4 regions of the Pelorhabdus sp. sgz311001 genome follow, and region 1 is predicted to be linked to each of the others. Evidence: riboswitches for the same ligand, from Rfam matches in the RefSeq annotation. Region 1 holds a riboswitch; each other region holds the start of a gene.
What was found. A riboswitch is a leader RNA that binds a small molecule or an ion and turns the genes downstream of it on or off. The one in region 1 is predicted to bind cyclic di-GMP.

Region 2: linked by a shared signal. The riboswitch ahead of AC0MXB_RS06325 (ATP-binding protein) and the one ahead of AC0MXB_RS11705 (methyl-accepting chemotaxis protein) in region 1 are both predicted to bind cyclic di-GMP.
Region 3: linked by a shared signal. The riboswitch ahead of AC0MXB_RS01495 (response regulator) and the one ahead of AC0MXB_RS11705 (methyl-accepting chemotaxis protein) in region 1 are both predicted to bind cyclic di-GMP.
Region 4: linked by a shared signal. The riboswitch ahead of AC0MXB_RS17085 (methyl-accepting chemotaxis protein) and the one ahead of AC0MXB_RS11705 (methyl-accepting chemotaxis protein) in region 1 are both predicted to bind cyclic di-GMP.

What each region holds. Positions count from the first base shown of each region.
Region 1 is NZ_JBVXUT010000004.1:142,149-147,013, forward strand. It holds gene AC0MXB_RS11705 (methyl-accepting chemotaxis protein) at 1-1,721, opposite strand, end outside; cyclic di-GMP riboswitch class I at 1,824-1,909, opposite strand; gene kdgT (2-keto-3-deoxygluconate transporter) at 2,028-3,011, opposite strand; gene AC0MXB_RS11715 (iron-containing alcohol dehydrogenase) at 3,405-4,562, opposite strand; gene AC0MXB_RS11720 (hypothetical protein) at 4,692-4,853, opposite strand.
Region 2 is NZ_JBVXUT010000002.1:47,634-52,498, forward strand. It holds gene AC0MXB_RS06315 (hypothetical protein) at 163-303, opposite strand; gene AC0MXB_RS06320 (GntR family transcriptional regulator) at 600-1,265, shown strand; gene AC0MXB_RS06325 (ATP-binding protein) at 1,368-1,805, opposite strand; cyclic di-GMP riboswitch class I at 1,895-1,979, opposite strand; gene AC0MXB_RS06330 (CoB--CoM heterodisulfide reductase iron-sulfur subunit B family protein) at 2,174-3,031, opposite strand; gene AC0MXB_RS06335 (succinate dehydrogenase/fumarate reductase iron-sulfur subunit) at 3,028-3,987, opposite strand; gene AC0MXB_RS06340 (FAD-binding protein) at 3,987-4,865, opposite strand, start outside.
Region 3 is NZ_JBVXUT010000001.1:284,400-289,264, forward strand. It holds gene AC0MXB_RS01480 (tetratricopeptide repeat protein) at 1-5, shown strand, start outside; gene AC0MXB_RS01485 (ATP-binding protein) at 1-1,007, opposite strand, end outside; gene AC0MXB_RS01490 (lysophospholipid acyltransferase family protein) at 1,217-2,101, opposite strand; cyclic di-GMP riboswitch class I at 2,285-2,370, shown strand; gene AC0MXB_RS01495 (response regulator) at 2,434-2,922, shown strand; gene AC0MXB_RS01500 (NAD(P)-dependent oxidoreductase) at 3,259-4,632, shown strand.
Region 4 is NZ_JBVXUT010000007.1:224,400-229,264, reverse strand. It holds gene AC0MXB_RS17100 (amidohydrolase) at 1-794, opposite strand, end outside; gene AC0MXB_RS17095 (nucleoside recognition domain-containing protein) at 951-1,640, shown strand; gene AC0MXB_RS17090 (YjiG family protein) at 1,612-2,082, shown strand; cyclic di-GMP riboswitch class I at 2,184-2,278, shown strand; gene AC0MXB_RS17085 (methyl-accepting chemotaxis protein) at 2,413-4,434, shown strand; gene AC0MXB_RS17080 (hypothetical protein) at 4,595-4,865, shown strand, end outside.

The DNA of each region.
Region 1 (4,865 bases):
GATTGAAGTACTTCCGCCATGCGCGCCAGTTCCTGACTTGAGGCAGCAATCTCTTCCATCGAAGCCGATTGTTCTTCTGTAGCAGCTGAAACAGTCTGAGTTCTACCAGCTGTTTCGCGACTTACCTGATCAATTTGCTGTACAGAGGCAGCAACAGTTTTGCCATTGCCTGCCATTAAATCAATTGCCTGGGAAATACCTTGCACTTTTTCTGTCACATCACTAACCAGTTCCTTGATTTCCCCAAAAACACCACCTGCTTCTTCGACAACAGCAGTACCGGTTTTCACTTCCTTTGTGCCTGTTTCCATTGCAGCTACAGCGGCATCCGTATCGACTTGAATGTCACGAATCAAAACTTCGATCTGTTTAGCCGCATCTTGGGACTGTTCCGCTAATTTTCGCACTTCTTCCGCTACGACAGCAAAACCTTTGCCTTGTTCTCCTGCGCGAGCCGCTTCAATAGCAGCATTGAGGGCTAGCAAGTTAGTTTGCCCGGAAATGCCGGAAATAGTTTCTACAATTTGCCCGATTTCTTTGGATCTTGCCCCTAAATTAGCAACTACTTGGGCCGATTCCACGACAGTTTTTTCAATATGAGCCATCTGCTCATTTGCTTTTTGCACACGGGCCGTACCAGAAAAAGAAGCTTTCGCCGCGGCTTCCGCCACCTGGCTAACAGCCAGTGCGTTAGCCGATATCTTACCCATTCCCTGGGACATTTCTTCTACCGTTGCGGCAGCTGCATCAACGGCTTTCGCCTGCGCTAAAGCGCCCTCGGCAATCTCCGTAACCACAGTTGCAACCTGCGTTGAGGCCCGCGCTGACTGATCAGCACTTGCCGTTAACTCTTCTGATGACGCCGCCACTTGCTCTGACTGTTTGGCTACCGAACCAATGAGTTCACGCATACTCTCCCTGAGATGCGCCAGTGACATCGCAACTTGACCAAATTCATCGCCGCGATTGACAAAGGCAGGCGGCAATTGCACCGAATAATCACCACTAGCCATTTGATCAAGCGCTTGTGTCATTACCTGCAAAGGCTTCACAACCATCCGAGTTAACACAAAACTAAGCAAAACACTGACAGCAAGAATCAGTACCATAACAGCCAGAGAAAAGAACTGAACGCGGGCCGCATTTTGAGCAGAGTCTGCTACGATATCAGTTACCACTTTTGCTTCATTGGCTTCAATCGCTGCCAACGCGGCCTGTAATTGCTGCGCAAAGGGCGTTAATTCTTTGGTTACTGCCGCCGCTTCGGCTTCAGCTTTAGCCTGGAGGGCGCCGTTTCCCGCTTTTTTGGCTTGCTGCGCCTCCACTAAGCGAGGAATCAATCGCTCTTTAACCCCAGAATAGTAGGTGTTCGTATTGTTAACTAGCTTTTCAACCTCTGCTTTATCAGACGAACTCGCTTTCGCTAATAGTTGTTGTTCTAATTCAACCACTGTATCCATTTTCCCAATAAACCCCTGACGGTATTTATCATCACCGTCAGCAATAAATCGGCGAATTTCCAAAACAGCACCTGTATAAACATTCTCGGCCTTAGCAGCTGTTAAAGCTCTTGTATTAGAGCTGCCAATAGTACTAATCGCGCTAGCATTCTTACCTGATTCATGATAAAAACCAATTCCCAAAACCAGAATCAATACGATCATAACCAAAAAACCAATTCCAATTTTCATGCCAATATTCTGCTTTCCCGCTTGTATCACTGCCAAAAAATTCATCCCCCTCTATATTATAAAATGTAAAAAAACAATAAAAAACGTCAGACTGCCTGCTGCGAATCTGACGATGGAGATACAAAATAACCAACTAGCAACCTGGCGATCATGGACCTTCGTCTTTAGACCCAGTGGCTTTGCGTCCTTGTTTTTCAACAAGTTTGCCCAATGGTGAATCAATATCTTTTCCTATAATAGTTAAAAGATTACAGTATATTTGGAAATTTGTCAATAAATGAAAAAGAGCATTATCGAAGCAGAAAAACTTGCTTCAATAATGCAAAGAGGGCCTCGTTAATAGCTGGTTTTTTCTACTAAAGTATCGCCTTTTCTGCGTTTGGCATAATTACTCCACCAAGCAGTAATGATCGGCACTAAAACAGATGTTACAATAACAGATGTGGCGACAAGCGCCGTTGCTGCCTGGGCAACAGGTTCAAACGCCGGATTCATGCCAGCAATAATAATAGGATTCGTTACAGCGGCGCCAGCCGTACTAGAAGCAGCAATCCCTGCCGTTCCATTGCCGCCGCCAATAAATTTATCAGCAAGCATAAGCGGAATTCCTGTAATAATAATAACACCAACACCAAGTAAAATACCCAGTAAACCTGTTTTTAGAATCACACTTAAATCAATTGTATTTCCTAGCGCAAAGGCAAAAAAGGGAATCATTGTATGTGTCGCCTTGCCAAAAAATTCACGCAGTTCATGGTCGAGATTCCCTAAAACAAAACCAACGAGGAAGGGTAAAACCGCACCGACAAACAAGTGTGGTTCAAAGGAGGCAATACCGGCTCCACCTAAGATCAACATGGTAACGAGCGGACCTGATTCAATGGACATCAATACAAAAGCTCCCGCTTCTTCCTGAGTACCATATTGCTGCATAATCGAAGCGTAAAGACCGCCATTCGTCATATCCATAGCTGCAATAATAGCTATCGTAGAAAGTCCGGCAAAAAAACCATTTTGAATCCCATTACCAGGAAGAATACTCGCCGCTACTAAAGCGACAACCCAAGCAACAGCAATTTTTGTTATCACTAAAGTACCTGATTTTTTCAGTACAATTCCAGTAGCGCGAACATCAATCGCTGCCCCCATACAGAAAAACCAAACAGCTAAAATTGGTACAGTTCCTGTAATCAAGCCATTGGTAAACGATCCGAAATACTTGCCTGACCAAGGAGCAAAAGTGTGACACAGAGCTCCTAAAAACAATGGAACTAACATGAGACCGCCAGGAATTTTATCAATTTTCTGTTTAATTTGCATATTCTAGCCTTCCCTTCTGTCATTAAATTGCGTATTAATTCATGAATCTATTAATAATATAAAAATTCATCGCCAAAATCTCTTTCTCGCTATTTAATAACTTAAAATTCATTAGTGTACCGGTTTACATTACACAAAAAGACTGTTTTTGCAGCAATCCCACATTTATTTTGCTGAAACTTCTTATTCGTCTATTACAACCCCCTTTTTAAAATTCCATATTATAAAACTTTATTTCACGAATTTTATAATTTTATTATATATTTCATTTTTTGTTTTTACAAGAATATTTCCACAGTTCTAACAATAAATTTCACAATGTGGAATACTAATTCATTTTCATTTATTAAAAAGGGATCTAAGCTGCTGATTTGCAGCTAGATCCCTTATACTTTATAAAGCAGCCAGCAAGATTTTTCTAACTTCCGCTGGTGTAATATCAGCATTTTCCCCTAATTTTACCATGCCGTGTTTTTCTAAACTCTTAACCACTTCTTCAACAGCATCAGCGCCTAAGTGATATTCAGAAAGATGTGTTGGCACGCCCATCGCAACAAAGAATTCACGCGTTTTTGCAATCGCTTGCTCAATCCGTTCCTCTTCCGGCAAATTCCCTAATGACCAAATTCGGTCTGCATATTGAAGCAGCTTATCACGCTTCTGCTCTTTTCGGACAGTCAGCAGCGCTGGTAATACGATCGCCAACGTTTGGGCATGATCCAATCCGTAAAGCGCTGTAATTTCGTGGCCGATCATGTGGGTGGCCCAATCCTGCGGAACGCCTTGACCGATCAATCCATTTAGCGCCAAGGTAGCACTAAACATCCAGTTTGCTCGTACATCATAATCGTCCGTCTTCGCAATAGCTTTTGGCCCTTCTTCGATTAGGGTAAGCAGCAAACCTTCCGAAAAACGATCCTGCACCTTGGCTTGTACAGGATAGGTCATATATTGTTCCATCACATGAATGAAGGCATCAACAACACCGTTGCCAACCTGTTTCATTGGCAGTGTATAAGTGTACTCGGGATCAAGAATTGAAAATTTCGGAAACAACAGTGGATTAGAAAACGCCAGTTTATCTTTCCATTCTTTTCGACTGATAACACCTGTCGGATTCATTTCTGATCCTGTAGCAGGCAAGGTAACAATCGTTCCAAACGGAACAGCCTCGTGAATGGCCAACCCTTTCGCTACAATATTCCACGGATCCTCTTGTGTAAAAGGAACAGCTGCTGCAATAAATTTCGTACCGTCCATAACCGAACCGCCGCCAATTGCCAGTAAAAAATCATACTTTTCTTTTCTAATCTTTTCTACTGCCTGAATCAGTGTTTCATAGGCCGGATTCGGTTCAATACCGCCAAATTCACCAGTCTCGAACTCTTTCAATGCAGATTTTACCGCATCAAGAACCCCCGTCTTTTTTACACTGCCGCCGCCATAAATTAAAAGGACTTTTGATCCTGCCGGTATTTCTTTCGGCAGACGTTTCACCTGATTTTTGCCAAAAAGAATCTTAGTTGGGTTTTGAAACTGAAAATTATTCATCTAACCAGCTCCTTATCCATTCTATTTTCTAAATTTTCCACAAAAATCAAAAATTACCTGCTTAATTTAATGACTTTTTCAAAGAAAAAACCGCCAAAATCATATTTCGGCGGCTAAAACGATCACTATTTATTTTGCCAAAAGACTAGCAACTAGATGATAATCGATGGACTTCATGTCACCAGGCACTTTGTCAACACCGACTAAAAAAGCTACTTTAAAACGAGCGCAAATATTAAAATCCTTCGTATTTACAGCGCACGTTTGGCAGTTGCTTTTAAATGGGCACATGCTAAAAATCCC
Region 2 (4,865 bases), on a different contig from region 1:
CTGCGAAAACGAATTTTTATGCATGACAAGGTATAAAAAAAGCAACCCATCTAACTGGATATAACTATCCAATTAGGTGCGACGCCATTGTCGCAATACGAATAGAACTTCTTGCTCCGCTGCCTTTCGTATTTTTTACTTTTTACTGACATTCTAACGCAATCAATGTTCGGCAAATAATCCAAGTTCAAAATCAAGCCATTTTTGTTCTTCCAGTAATTCTTCCTGATCTTTGTCCAAAATCTCTTTCGCTACTTCTTGCGCCATAATTTCTTCTTGTGCATAGGCTTCCATTACGAACATATCATCACGCCTCCCTTATGTTTTAATTGATGTATTTTTGAATTAACGTATACATCAATTATGTAATACATTATAACAGTCTTTGTTTCATTTGGCTATACCCCAAGAAAAAGTTTTTATTTTTGGACTATTTTGCCAATATCATGTTATACTATCAATAGGTATTTTACAAGGTTCTATCGGTTTTCAAATAAATTAACTAAAAATTTATAATTATCTTATTAGTAGCTATTAGAGTATTTCGTAAGTTATAATAAAATATTAGAGAGTGAAATTTTTTTTAATGGAGGCCCGCTATGCCCAAAGATTTAGAATTCCTTTCTACTAATGATACCTCGCTACGCAATAAGGTATTCCAACATATCAAAGCGCAAATCATCGAAGGAGCCTATTCCCCCGGCGATATTCTGCTAGAAACAAAATTAGCCGATGAGTTAGGCGTAAGCCGCACCCCCATTCGCGAAGCAATTTGGCTGCTGGAAGTAGAAGGTTTAGTAGAAACGACCGCAAAAAAAGGCGCTATTGTCCTGGGAATCTCGGCGAAAGATGTCGCTGATATTTGCGCTATGCGCCAATTGCTAGAAGGCTTGGCTGCCCGTTGGGCTACTAGTCGTTTAACCGAAAATGAACTGAAAGAACTACAAAAAATTGTTGATCTTACGGAGTTTTATGCTCAAAAACAAAATATGGAGGAAATTGCTGAGTTAGATAATAAGTTTCATCAGCTCATTTATGAGGCTTCTGGCAGCAAAATGCTTAATTTGACGTTAAGCAATTTGCATAAATATATTAAGCCAGCTCGCTTAAACTCCATTGCTGTAGAAAATCGTTTATCCCAAACGATTACGGAACATATTACGCTCATGGATGCCTTTTATAAACGTGATCCTGATGCTGCCGAAAAAGCCATGACCTATCATGTAAGTATGGCGCACCGTAACATTACCAGCCTCCATCACTAAAGGCCCGCAAAACTAAAAAAACACTTGGTTTCTAATCGAAACCAAGTGTTTTTTTATTACAACATGCCCAAGAAAGAAAAATCTAACTTTACGCCGCACATATCAGGTAATCTTTTTATCGTTTTGGGATAAACAAGGTTCTGATAGCATCTTCGCTAACAATATTTCCGTTCCTTGCCTGTTGTAAAAAACACAATCCGCCGCCGCTTGCATAATCAGCAGGCCACGACCGCCTTCACGCCAGAGCTCTTCTTCGAGGCACTTATGACTATCTTGTGCTCGTTTTGACGCTGTAACCAAACCTAGTCCTTGATGCTTCAAGCGAATCACGAGTACGCTGCCTCGCAAAATATCCATCGTGAGCTGACAAGGCTTGCCTTCACTAAAACGCAAGGCATTATTGACTGCTTCATTCACAGCAACTTCCATCATATGATATTGTCCTAGTAGCACTTTTTGCAAAAAACATTTTACAAGCGGTCTCACCAGTTTAAATTCAGCATAATCGCAAAAAGAAAAGACAATTAAACGCGGTCTCATTCTTCTTCCTCCCTCATTTTTACAGCTCTGGAGGAATACCAAAAAGCAGGGAACCGCCCCCTGACCTCAGAGCATGCTTAAAGATCCAGCATGGCAGCCTGGCAATCCTAGGTAAAAACCCTTAGATCCAAGGCTTTGCGTCCTTGCCTTTCGGCAAGTTTGCCTAATATTTCACTAAGTAACTAATTTAATTTTACTGTAAAAATTCATAAAAAGTCAAGGAAATAACTGCCGTTTTTTTTACTAAAACACCATAAAATTACAAAATTCCAACTACGTTGTTTTTAAAAAACCTCTCAGAAACATCGCCGCTAAGCGCTGTACTGAGAGGTCTCTAGCATTGTTTAAGCTACAGCTAACAAATCAAGTTACAGCTTTAAAACTGCCGTGCTAACAATATGGCGCTTCATGCCCAATTCATCCTGCGACAGCCCTAAAGCTAGACCGATGAGCTGCGACATATGAAGAATGGGGATTTCCTTGGCCGCACCAACTGCAGCCTGTCCTTCTGGGTGGAACATATCAAGCTGCATCTGACACAGCGGGCAAGGCGTAACGAGACAGTCTGCCCCTGCTTTAATCGCGCTGAGGTTCGTTTCTCCCGTCATCTTAAGCACACTGTCACGCGCTGGATATACAGCATGGAAGCCACAACATTTCAGTTTGGCATCAAACTCGACCGGTTCAGCTCCCAATGCGCGAATCAGATCTTCTAAAGAATGAGGCACTGCATGATCTTCAAAATTCATAATTTCAGGCGGTCTTAGCAGATGGCAGCCATAATAACCAGCCACTTTCATACCTTGCAAAGGGCGCACTACTTTTCCCTTTAATTTATCAAGACCATAGTCGCGAACAAGCGCCCACAGTAAATGAGTGATTTCGCTTGTTCCTTCATACTTCATCCCCGCCTTAGCTAGAATCGGGTTTACCTTTTCTTTCATGCCATGATCTAATTCATGTTTTGCTTTGCGCAGCATGAGCGTACAAGTATTACAGACCGTCATAATATCAAGCTTCAGGCCTTCGGCCAAAGCAATATTACGGGCATTCACGGACAGAGCTGTTAACTCATCAATATCTTGTACATGAGAGGCGCCGCAGCAAGTCCAGCCGGGAAGCTCAACGAGTTCAATTCCTAGTTTTTTCGCAACGGCAAGTGTTGCCATCATATCTTCTTTGGCCGCCGCTTCGAGGACACAGCCAGGAAAAAATCCATATTTCATTCTTTCTCCGCCTCCTTGACTGCTTTCATAATGGCTCTCACTTTGTCAATTCCCTGCACTGGCGTAGCCGAGTGAATCAGATGAAGCGGATTTAATTTGCCGCGAACAAAAAGACGCATAGCAAAAGCAGCGCGAGTCGACGACTTTAACAAGCCTTCGGTTTTCACCGACATGGTCGCTTCGTTTAAGCGGCCTGTTTTGGCAATATCATCTCGGAAGGCCATACCATGACGAGCGCCCATATTATCAGTCATACCAGCTTGCACCGATTTTTGCCGTAATTTTGATATATCTTCCGCTGGCTCTAAATGTTTCGGACACTTGGTCACACATTCCTGACAGTGAACGCATTTCCACAGGCCTTTGGCCATAGCTGGCGTCAAATGAGCCATAAAATCTTTATCACGCGAGTCAGCTACAAATTTCTGAGCTTTACTAAAAATAAAGGGCTCTAAAAAGTCTCTTTCATCGGCGCTGAGCTTATTACATTCAGACGCACAAGAACCACAGAGAATACAGTCAGCTTGCTGACGTATCTTTTTAAAATCTTCCGGCGACTGACGACAGCCGCTTTTCGCCGTAAACTGTTCGTCAGGAATCAGCCACGGTTTGACTTCTTTTAAGCGCTGCGCCTTGGGCTCCCAGTCCACAACAAGATCGCGAATAACTTTGAAGTTTTGAATTGGGCTAATTTCGAGCGTATCGCCAAAACGCGCTGTCACATCATCAAGACCAACTTCACAAGCTAGCATAGCCTGGCCATTGACGCGAACGGCACAAGCGCCGCAGACAGCAGACCGACAGGCAGCTACGAAAGTCAGTGTCGGATCCATCGTATCTTTAATTTTTATTAAACCCCATAAAATCGTTTTGCCAGGCTCATGAGGAAAACTGTATTCCTGTACAAAGGACTTATTATCTTGAAAACGGTGTATTTTATAGGTAATCTGTCGCATTAGTATTTCCTTTCTGCCGGTTGATGCTTCGTAATGACGACCGGCCGGTAGGATAATTTATAATCAGAACCATCTTTGGTGATCAGCGTATGTTTTAAGAAATTTTCATCATCGCGCTTTGCATAATCATCACGCAGGTGGCAGCCCCGGCTTTCTTTGCGGGCTAAAGCGCCTGTTACAACAGCCTTGGCAATTGTCAACAGATTCCCCATTTCCACATAGTTTACGAAGGCGCTGTTAAATACACGGCTGCTATCGCCGACTACGCAAGTTTGGTATTCAGCAAGCAAACCATCAACGACTTGTGCTGCTTTTACCATATCGGCTTCATTGCGGAATACGCCCACATTGTACCACATGATTTCGGCCAAGCGATCACGAATCGACGCAACGGTAGCGCCTTTCGTACGGGAAACAACTTCTTCAAAACGTTTTTCCCAGCCTGTTGCGGCTTCACTTAGCAAATTTTCACCGGTAATCGTTCGTTTTCTGGCACAATCGCTAGCGCCCATGCCTGCTACTTTACCAAAAACCATTACATCAGCAAGCGAGTTGCCGCCCAAACGATTCGCACCGTGAATAGATACGCAAGCTGCTTCCCCGGCGGCAAAGAGACCGCTGACCGCTGTAGCGCAGGTTTTATAATCGACTACGTCTATGCCGCCCATCGAATAATGGCAGGTTGGACGAATCGGAATCGGTTCTTTCACAGGATCAACATGTTCAAAAGAAATGGCCAGATCACGAATACCATGAAGTTTCTCGATAATCGCCTCTTCTGGTAAATGACGTACATCGACCTGAACATAGGCAGTAATGCCTTCGCCAAAACCACGGCCTTCCTTAATTTCCGTTTCAATGCCTTTGGCAACAACGTC
Region 3 (4,865 bases), on a different contig from region 1:
GATAGTTTTTGCAGTTTTTCTGGAAAGGAATTGGCAAAGCAGATTGTAAATATTGTTCCGCTACTGGGGGCGCTGTCAACAGTTAAGGTAGCGCGATGTCGCTCTAAAATGCGATAGCAAATAGTAAGTCCAAGACCCGTGCCTGTCTCTTTCGTTGTCAAAAAAGGCGTTCCTAGTTTGGCTTGGATTGTTGGTGAGATCCCTGGACCGTTGTCTTTTATGGCAAGCAAGACTCCCTGGGCGGTTGACTTTGTTGCTATGACAAGTTGGCCGTGATTTTCTATCATTGCTTCAAGACCGTTGCGGACTAAATTTAGAATTAGTTGGCGAATGCTATTTGGATCAATAAGTAGATTGGGTGTTGGTGTGAGGTCTAGTTTAATTTGACAGTTATTGCGTAGTGCATCTGTTTCTAGTAGCGGATAAATCTCACAAACAATGTCATTTAGGTTTTTTTCTTTAAATTCTAATGGGCGATTTTTAGCAAGTGATAAAAATTCAGTGATAATACTATTGGCTCGATCAATTTCATCAATCATGAGACTAAAATTATCGTGATGTGCCGCCAATTCTTTCTTATGACTTAGAAACTGGAGCAATCCTCTTACTGTTGTCATGGGATTGCGAATTTCGTGGGCAATTCCGGCTGACATTTCGCCAACCATATTTAGACGATCTAGTTTACGCATCGATTCTTTTTGTTGTGTTAGATATTCGAATAGAGGCGCTAGATCAGGCCAACTAGTTGGACAGACTTCAGAAGAAGATGTGATTAGCGTTTTAGCTGTGTAATTTAGTTTGGCTTTGAAGTTCGTAAAAAAATGATGGGTGAGACTGATGCAAGCGATAACCAGGAAAACGTTTAAAAGGGTAATCAGTCGATGGAGCTGATGATCTGTATCTTCCTCAAGGGGAAGATTTGGTTCCGCTATCAGTAATAAAAAAAGCAGCAATAAAATGGATAAGATATTTCCTTCCAGTCGTAAGATGAGATCGCCATTTTTCAAAGTTCAGCACCTCTATCATTCGTAGTTTCTAATGATTGTACAAAATTTCACTTGCACCCTATAAATACCTATTCGTTCCTCAAAAGGAAAATCCTTCCTTTTGAAAGGAGGAGATTAAATCTTTTTGACTTAATTTGCTATTTCATTAAAAAAGGCTGTCTCTAGGAAGTTACAAAATCTTTTGTACTTCCTTAAAGACAGCCCTAAATTTATTGTTTGGGATATTTTGTATTCCAGCGTTTGCGAAACCAAATCCAGTCTGATGGATGGTTACGAATCGCTTCTTCAATCGCTTGCGTCATTTTTGCAGTGTTTTCATAAAGTTCTTGTGTTTCATCATCGTATCGTTCATAAGGAAAAGCTGGTTTGATAACAATTTGATGGCCTCCCTCAGGACGATGAAAAATAAAGGCCGGCACAATAATAGAACCGAACTTGCGGGCAAATACTGCCGGACCTGCTGGCGTGGCTGATTTTCGATTAAAAAAGTCAACAAAAATGCCGTCAACACCACCGTCTTCATCTGCTAAAAACCCTAGGGCTTTTCCCTTTTTTAAGGCTCGTGCCGCTTTTACAAGCTCGGCGCCACTACGATTAAATACTTCCAGCCCCATTTTTTCGCGATATTCATTGAGTAATCGCGTATAGTGAGGATTTGGTTGTGGTTTGGCGATCGTTGTAATCGGCAGTCCTGTGTTAGCTAGGACTGCGCCGAGCCACTCCCAATTACCTATATGGGCGGTAAGAAGTACCACGCCGCGTCCTTGTTCAATGGCCCCCCTTAAATGCTCCAGACCTTCAATCGCAATATGTTTTTTGATTTTTTCTGGAGTAAGGGCAGGCGTATAGAGAACTTCCATCAAGGTTTGTCCTAAATTACCAAAAACTGTATGGACGATTTGTTTCGCCTCGGACAATGAAATTTGCAGACAATCCATGCTTTGACTGATGGCACGGCGTCGTTGGCGCGCACCGACAAGATAGAAGAGGTAACCTAGACTTCGTCCAATATGGCAGACAAGCGAATAAGGTAGAAGGCAGACGAAAGCACTGATTGCCTTTAGTAGATTATATTGAAAATTTTTAAATAGCATATGTGTCTCTCCCTAGATAGACAATTAAAATAAATTTTTGACATTAGTTTAATTGTAGTTTATTTATAAATGTTTGTAAACAAAAGAGCTAAGCAACAAATATTGTCACATTTCTACTTGTTTCCGCTTTTGTTTTACGGTATAGTATAATTAAACAAAATAAATAAGTAGAACTTTACAAGCTCTACTGATTGGCAAACCTTCTGAAAGGATGGGACGCAAAGCCATGGGTCTAATGATTTTATATCGAAGACTGCCAGGTTGTATTCACGCAAAGTAAGAGCGGAATGAACAGGCAGTTTTTTTATTTTTCAAAGAGCAGGAGGATGGCGTTGAAATTATTATTTGTTACCCAAGACGAACTTTGGCTGCAACGATTGCAGGAGCAGTGCAAAAAAAAAGATTTTTGTTGCGATGTTTTTGAGGACGTCGCTGCGGCAATAAGTGCATATCGCCAACAGTCTGATGAATATAGTTTGGTTATAGTGGATTTTTCGGGAGATTTTGACGGGTTTGACTTTACGCAAAAGCTTCGTGCTGTGTCGACGAAGCAATCTATTTTAGCTGTTAATAGCATGATCGAACCACAGCTGTTGCTGAAAGCAGCACTTAGCGGAATTTCTTTTTTCTTACCGAAGGCGGTTGAAATGGACGATTTTCTGGCTTTACTATGCCAAATTAGCGATCAGTTTAAAGTGCAAAAAAAAGAACAAGATGAAAAGGACGGGCTTGCGAAAGAATATATTCGCTTACGTCGTGAATATGGTGAGATGCAGGTTCAAATTAAAAAATACGAGGCTTTGCTGGCAATGCAGCAATAAGAGCATTTGTATTCTAGAAAATAGTAAAGGGCTACCGCATATAAGAAAGATTTCGAGCCTATGTTGTGAGGGGTGCGTAAACAAATCACAAGATAAGCTAGAGTTTTTCCTTGGTGCGGTAGTCTTTTTTTTAGAATCCGCCGCTCCATTTAATTATTCTAGAAATTTTTATATGTTTAGTGTATGATAGCAATAAGAAAAAATCGAATTTTATCTATAGGAAATTCGATTCTTTTGTTAAGACTAGAGGATATTGTTCGTTATCCAAAGGTTTTTGCTTACTGCAAGCGAGAAAATATAGAAGTGCAGAAGCTTATGGATGTGGAGGGGATTGGATTGCTTATTGATCAAAAAAGTAATTTTGAAGAACAGTCGTTAGATTTTCATGAAATTGACGCCGGTTTTACGACGAAAGAGGCAATTGCGGAAGCAAAACGTTGTCTTAATTGTGCAAAACCGTTTTGTCGTACAGGCTGTCCGATTGAGAATGAAATTCCTAGTTTTATCGCAGAACTTGCTAAAGGGAATATTGGCGCTGCTAGTGAAGTGATTGCCAGACGCAGTAATCTTCCTGCTGTATGTGGGCGGGTATGTCCTCATGAAAAACAGTGCGAAGCTGCCTGTATATTAAATAAAAAGAACGCAGGTATTAAGATTGGCAAACTAGAACGTTTTATTGCTGATTTTGATGCAGAAATGGATATTAGTCCAATTCATAAAAAAATCGTTCATAAAGGGAAGGTTGCCGTAATTGGTTCGGGTCCTGCCGGATTAACCGTAGCAGGTGATTTGGCGAAGCTAGGTTTTACTGTAACTGTTTTTGAAGGGCAGAAAGAGCCTGGCGGTGTTTTGATGTATGGAATTCCTGAATTCCGTTTAAATAAAGAAGTTGTTCGTCGTGAAATTGCTCGAATTGAAAGATTGGGCGTTTCATTTGAAACAGGAATTTTAATCGGTCCTGATAAAACCGTTGATGAGCTTTTTGCTGACGGTTATGATGCTGTGTTTATGGGGACAGGAACTGCTTTGCCTAAAGAACTTCATATTCCTGGTAAAGATTTGCCTGGTGTTATTCAGGCGACGTATTTTCTTGGTATGGTTACATTAGCAAATGAAAAAGGGATTGACGGACAGGAAATTCCGGTACAAAAAGGAGATTCTGTTATTGTAATTGGCGCAGGCAATGTTGCTATGGATGCAGCTCGGACGGCACTTCGTGTTGGTGCAGCAAAAGTTACTCTAGTGTATCGGCGTACGCAAGATCAGATTACGGCGCTTCGTTCCGAATATGAGGAAGCGAAGGCTGAAGGCGTGGAGTTTTCTTGGCTGATGAGTCCAAAACAATATTTAGGTGATAAAGAGGTTACTGCTTTAGAATGTGAGCGCCAAGTTTTATTGGAAGATGGCTCCGTGAAGGGCAGTGGGCTTTTGGAGAAAATTAGTGCCAATAAAATTATTGTGGCAATTGGTCAAAGACCAGCGGCTCGCATTGTTTCAACAACAGAAGGGATCGAAGTTAATCCTGCTGGTTTTGTTATTACTCGGGAACGGCCTTATGGTATGACTACGCGACGCGGTGTTTTTGCTGGGGGCGACGTAGTTCATGAACCAGCAACGGTCGTGTTGGCTATGAAAGCGGCAAAACAAGTAGCGCAAGGTATTGCGCAATATGTAGAAGCAAAAAAACTTATGGAAGAATGCGGTTTGTAAACCGATAAAAATAAGACTAAATACCTAAAAAAACTTGACCTTTTCTAGCAAAATATGGTTTAATCAATATAGCAGGATTTGGTAACTAATTGATTAGTGACTTTTACCGAGCGGATATATGAAAAACTGCCTATGATTATTAGGCTAATGCTAGAGTTAGCACAAAAAAATCAGGCGTAAGCCTGGTTTTTTTTACTTCCTGGTGAGATTTTCATATAAGATTTACTCTGCTG
Region 4 (4,865 bases), on a different contig from region 1:
CCCACTGTAGCCGCGGCGGCGTGAATGGCTTGTTTGGCTTTTTCCAGTAACGCTTGCATTGTGCCATTGCGCTCAGAACGGACGTCCCAAGTGACTGTTGCTTCGGGCGGAATCGCATTGGTGACGCCGGAATCGCAGTTGAGCCTTGTGGCTTTAATGCTGTAAGACTCAACAGGATTCATGTGGATGGCATTGACAGCCATAATGGCGGCAGCTGCTGCATCAAGGGCATTGACGCCCAGATGGGGCCGTGAGCCATGGGCCGGGACACCGTGAAATATGGCCTCAAGGCGTTCTGAGGCGGCATGATACAAAGCCGGGACGGATTGCTTTATTGTGAGATCTTCGATTGGCCGTAAGTGAAGTCCTAAAATCATATCAACATCATCAATAGCGCCGCCTTCGATCATGGCCAGAGCGCCTGTACCGAGTTCTTCGGCTGGCTGAAACAGGATTTTTAACTTTCCTTGTTGGATTGAGTCGGTTTGAATCAACTCTTGGGCGGCAGCAAGCACCATAGCGCAGTGGGCATCATGACCGCAGCTATGGATCGCACACAAGACGCCGTTGATTTTATGACCTAAAGCATCCATGTCGGCTCGTAAGGCTAGAGTGGGACCAGGCACGCCGCTGTCATATTCACCAACGAGTCCTGTGGTATGATTAATCCCTTCCGTAACAACGAAACCCGCTTGTTTTAATTTGTCAGCTAGAAAGGCCGCTGTCTTATACTCTTGAAAGCCTAGTTCAGGCATGGTGTGTAGTGAATCATATAGTTTAATTACATTTTCCATAAAATCCCCTCCTTGCTAAAGTGTAATCAATCTAGTATAATTTAGCAATAATAAAAAGATTTATATAAACTGCATAATAATAATTTGCTACTTTTGTTTCCCCTACAATCTATATAGAGGTGGATCTATCACAATATTATTAAGGGAGTGGATGAGATGGAGGAAGAAAAGAATACTTCTTCGCCGCAGAAATGGAAAGTCGGAATAGGAGCTTATATTGCACTGATTGCGGCAATTTTGTTTTTTTCCGGGCTATTTATGAAAGTGGAAGGTTTTAAATGGCTCAGCGCCTTTGACTATACGTCCTTAAGCGGCCAGTTTGGTACGATGAAAGATCCTGCTAAGGCGAATTTTATCGGCATCGGCGGAGCGAGTGCTAAAGCCGGATTTTTATTTGCTTTGTCCCTTGTACCTACCGTTATGTTAGCGCTTGGCTGTTTAGAAATTTTTTCCCACTACGGTGCGATTCGAGCGGCTCATAAGTTGCTTACACCGTTTTTAAAACCGCTGCTAGGAATTCCCGGACTTACGGGACTAGCCATGATTACCGATTTGCAAAGCACTGATGCCGGCGCGGCGCTTACGAAGGAACTCTATGATAATGGTCAGATTACGGAAAAAGATCTTATTGTAATGGGAGCTTGGCAATATTCTGGCGCCGGGTTAATTAATAACCTTTTTTCGATTGGTTCAGCCTTGTTCGCTTTTTTAACGGTTCCTGTTATTATTCCGTTAATTTTAATGTTTCTACTAAAATTTGTCGGCGCAGTGTTTGTCCGGTTTGTCTTGAATACAGTCTATAAGGGGGATTTTACTGATGAGCAGCCAGAACCCAAAAATTTCTAATAATCCTCTTGATATATTCGTCATTGGCGCCCGCAAGGGCTGGAATATCGCTATTAATAATTTAATGCCAAATGTATTAATGGCCTATGTGATTGCTGAAATCCTACGTATTTTGGGGATCATGGCCTTTATCGGTAAGCTCTTTGGACCGGTTATGTCTCTATTCGGTTTGCCTGGTGAGGCGGCTACAGTACTTATGACAGCTTGGCTTTCTTCATCAGCTTCGGTGGGGGTAGCAGTCAATCTAATCAATCAAGGGACGCTAAATGGAACGCATGCGACAATTTTGCTTCCAGCGATTTTCTTGATTGGATCACAATTGCAGTATATGGGAAGATTGCTCGGTGTAGCCGATGTTCCAAAAAAATTTTGGCCGCTACTCATGTTGGCAAGTATTATTAATGCGGCTATTGCCATGTTTATTATGCGCTTTTTTGCTTAGAGCAGACCAGCCGCCGGAGCAATCCGGCGGCTTTCCAATGCTTGACAAGGAATAGTTCCTTCGTTATGCTATAAAGAGTGTAAACGAACTCGGGCTAATACAATTTCTATAGGCAAACTTATTGAAAAATAAGGACGCAAAGCCATGGGTCTAAGGGTATTTCGCAAGGAGTACTGATGACTGCCAGGTTGCACTAGCACTATAGGAGACTTTGATAAGTCTTTTTTTTTATCGCAAAATTGGCGCTTTGTAATAAATCCTTATTTTCTTTTCAAGTACTCTCGAATTTCTTTACGCAAATTCAATGTAGGTATTAGGAGGAGAAGAAAATTGGATTTTATAGGACGGATTCGCAGCAGCCTGCAGGCAAAGGTGATTTGTTTGGCTGTACTCGCCCTACTTGTATCGCTAGGAGTTTTAGGTTGTCTTAATTTTTATACGGCTAGAAACCTTTTGGTAGACGACGCGAAAGAAGATTTGATTCACCGTGTAGACGGCTATAGCCAGGAAATCGGCCTGTGGTTTGATTCACGCAAGCGGGAAGTATCGCTTTTGTCGACAAATCCGCTAGTGTTAGCGGGACCACAGCCGGAAACAATCGCTTATTTAGCGGCAGAAACCAAGCGCAATCCTATTTTTTCTCGGTTTTGGATCGTAGATCGCGCTGGTAACGGCGTTCACTCCACTGGAGATAAGACGAATATAGCGGATCGTGATTATTTCAAACAAGTAATGTCTACAGGCGAGGTTGTTGTTACTGACCCGATTATTTCTAAAGTTGACGGATCGATTGTCGTATCGGTTGTAGCGCCAATCAGAGTAAATAACCAGATTGTGGGCGTTTTTGGCGGTACGGTAAACATGGACAGCTTAATCGCCCGCTTTGGCGAAATTAAAGTCGGACAAAGCGGTTATGCTTACGCCATAAGGACGGATGGTACTGTTATTATTCATTCTGATAAAAATAAAGTCCTTAAACAAAATACAATAACTGATCAGGATATTGAGGCAAAACTAAAACAAATTAGCGAAAAGATGGTGCAAGGTGAAAAGGGACTTGGCGATTATGTCTATGGCGGACAGGAAAAGTATCTGGCCTATGCACCAATTCCGGGGACAAAATGGAGCCTTGGTTTAAATGTACCTGAAAAAGAAGTTACAGTTAAATTAAGACCATTAATGCTTTCCTCCCTAGTGACGAGTATTGTAATTTTATTGCTTACCTGCGCTGTTTGCATTTATGGCGTAAAGCGATTTACGCAACCGATTCTTCGCCTGAATGCAGCAATTAGCGAAGTGGCTCAGGGTAATCTTGTTTTGGTTGCCAGCCAAGCACGCAATATAAACGAAGCAGATCTTTCGCAGCGAGATGAGCTGGAACGAATGGTTGCACATTTTTATGGCATGGTTGCCGGACTGCAGAAACTAGTTAAGCAAATTATTCATTCGGCGGAACAGGTCGCTGCTTCTTCCGAGGAGTTAACGGCAAGTGCCGATCAATCTTCCCAAGCAGTCAATCAGGTAGCTGCTTCGATCAGTGCTGTAGCGGCAGGGGCGGAAGGCCAGGCCGCGAGTATTGAAGAAGCGACCAGGGCCATTAGCAATATGTCGTCAAGTATAGAACAAGTTTCTACCCATGCCTCAACTGTGTCTGCTACTGCTGCCGATACCGCGAAGGCCGCTGAAGGTGGACAGAGCGCTATCGGTGCGGCAACAACGCAAATGGCTCATATCGAAACAGCTGTAACCGAATCGGCTGCAGTGGTGAGTAAGCTGGGGGATCGATCCCAAGAAATCGGCAAAATCAGCGATACGATTTCGGGGATTGCCGGACAGACTAATTTACTTGCTTTGAACGCGGCGATTGAAGCGGCTCGGGCGGGCGAAGCCGGTCGCGGCTTTGCCGTTGTGGCTGAGGAGGTACGTAAATTAGCTGAGCAATCCGGTGAGGCGGCGCAGCAGATTGCTCAAATTATCAATGAGATTCAAACAGATACCGAAAAAGCCGTAGTGGCTATGAACAGCGGTACGGAAGAAGTCAAACGGGGCAGTGAAGTTGTTGCCGCGGCCGGTTCATCGTTCCAAAGTATTGTTGGATTCATTGAGAAAGTATCACTTCAGGTACAGGATATTACCGCTGCAATCCAACAGACTTCCAGCGGCAGTCAGCAAATTGTTGCCGCGGCGCAGCAAATCGATAAAATTAGTCAGACAACTGTTCAGAAGACTCAGAATGTGTCAGCTGCTACACAAGAGCAATCCGCTTCAATGGAAGAAATTGCGGCATCGAGTCAGGCTTTGGCCAAGATGGCAGAAGATCTGCGTAGTTCTGTCGCTCATTTTAAAGTATAAATTTTTATAGAGTAAATAAAGGCTGTTTTGGTAAGGGCTTGAAAGTCTCTTAGCAAGGCAGTCTTTTTTTGTTCTTCCGGCTTATTCTTGCATCGATCTGGTAAATCGGCTACGATAAATGTAACTTAGAAAAGCTATACAGCGGAAAGGGACGGTTTGATTGCATATTCGTCTGGGTTTATTGGGAGCAGAGGATTCGCTGCCGGTCATTGAAGCAGTCGCCAAGGATTACAAAGAGTTTTCTTGCCAGTCTTTTCGCTGGTCCAAGATTTCTGAAATTGTCTCAATACTGCAAGAGCATGATAAGGATGTAGATATGTGGCTGTTTGCCGGACGAATTCCTTATTTAACGGCGCAAAGCTGGGGTGGTTTGACTAAACCTTGTTTTCATCTTCCCTATAAAGGCGCTAGTCTCTATCGGACGCTTTGTG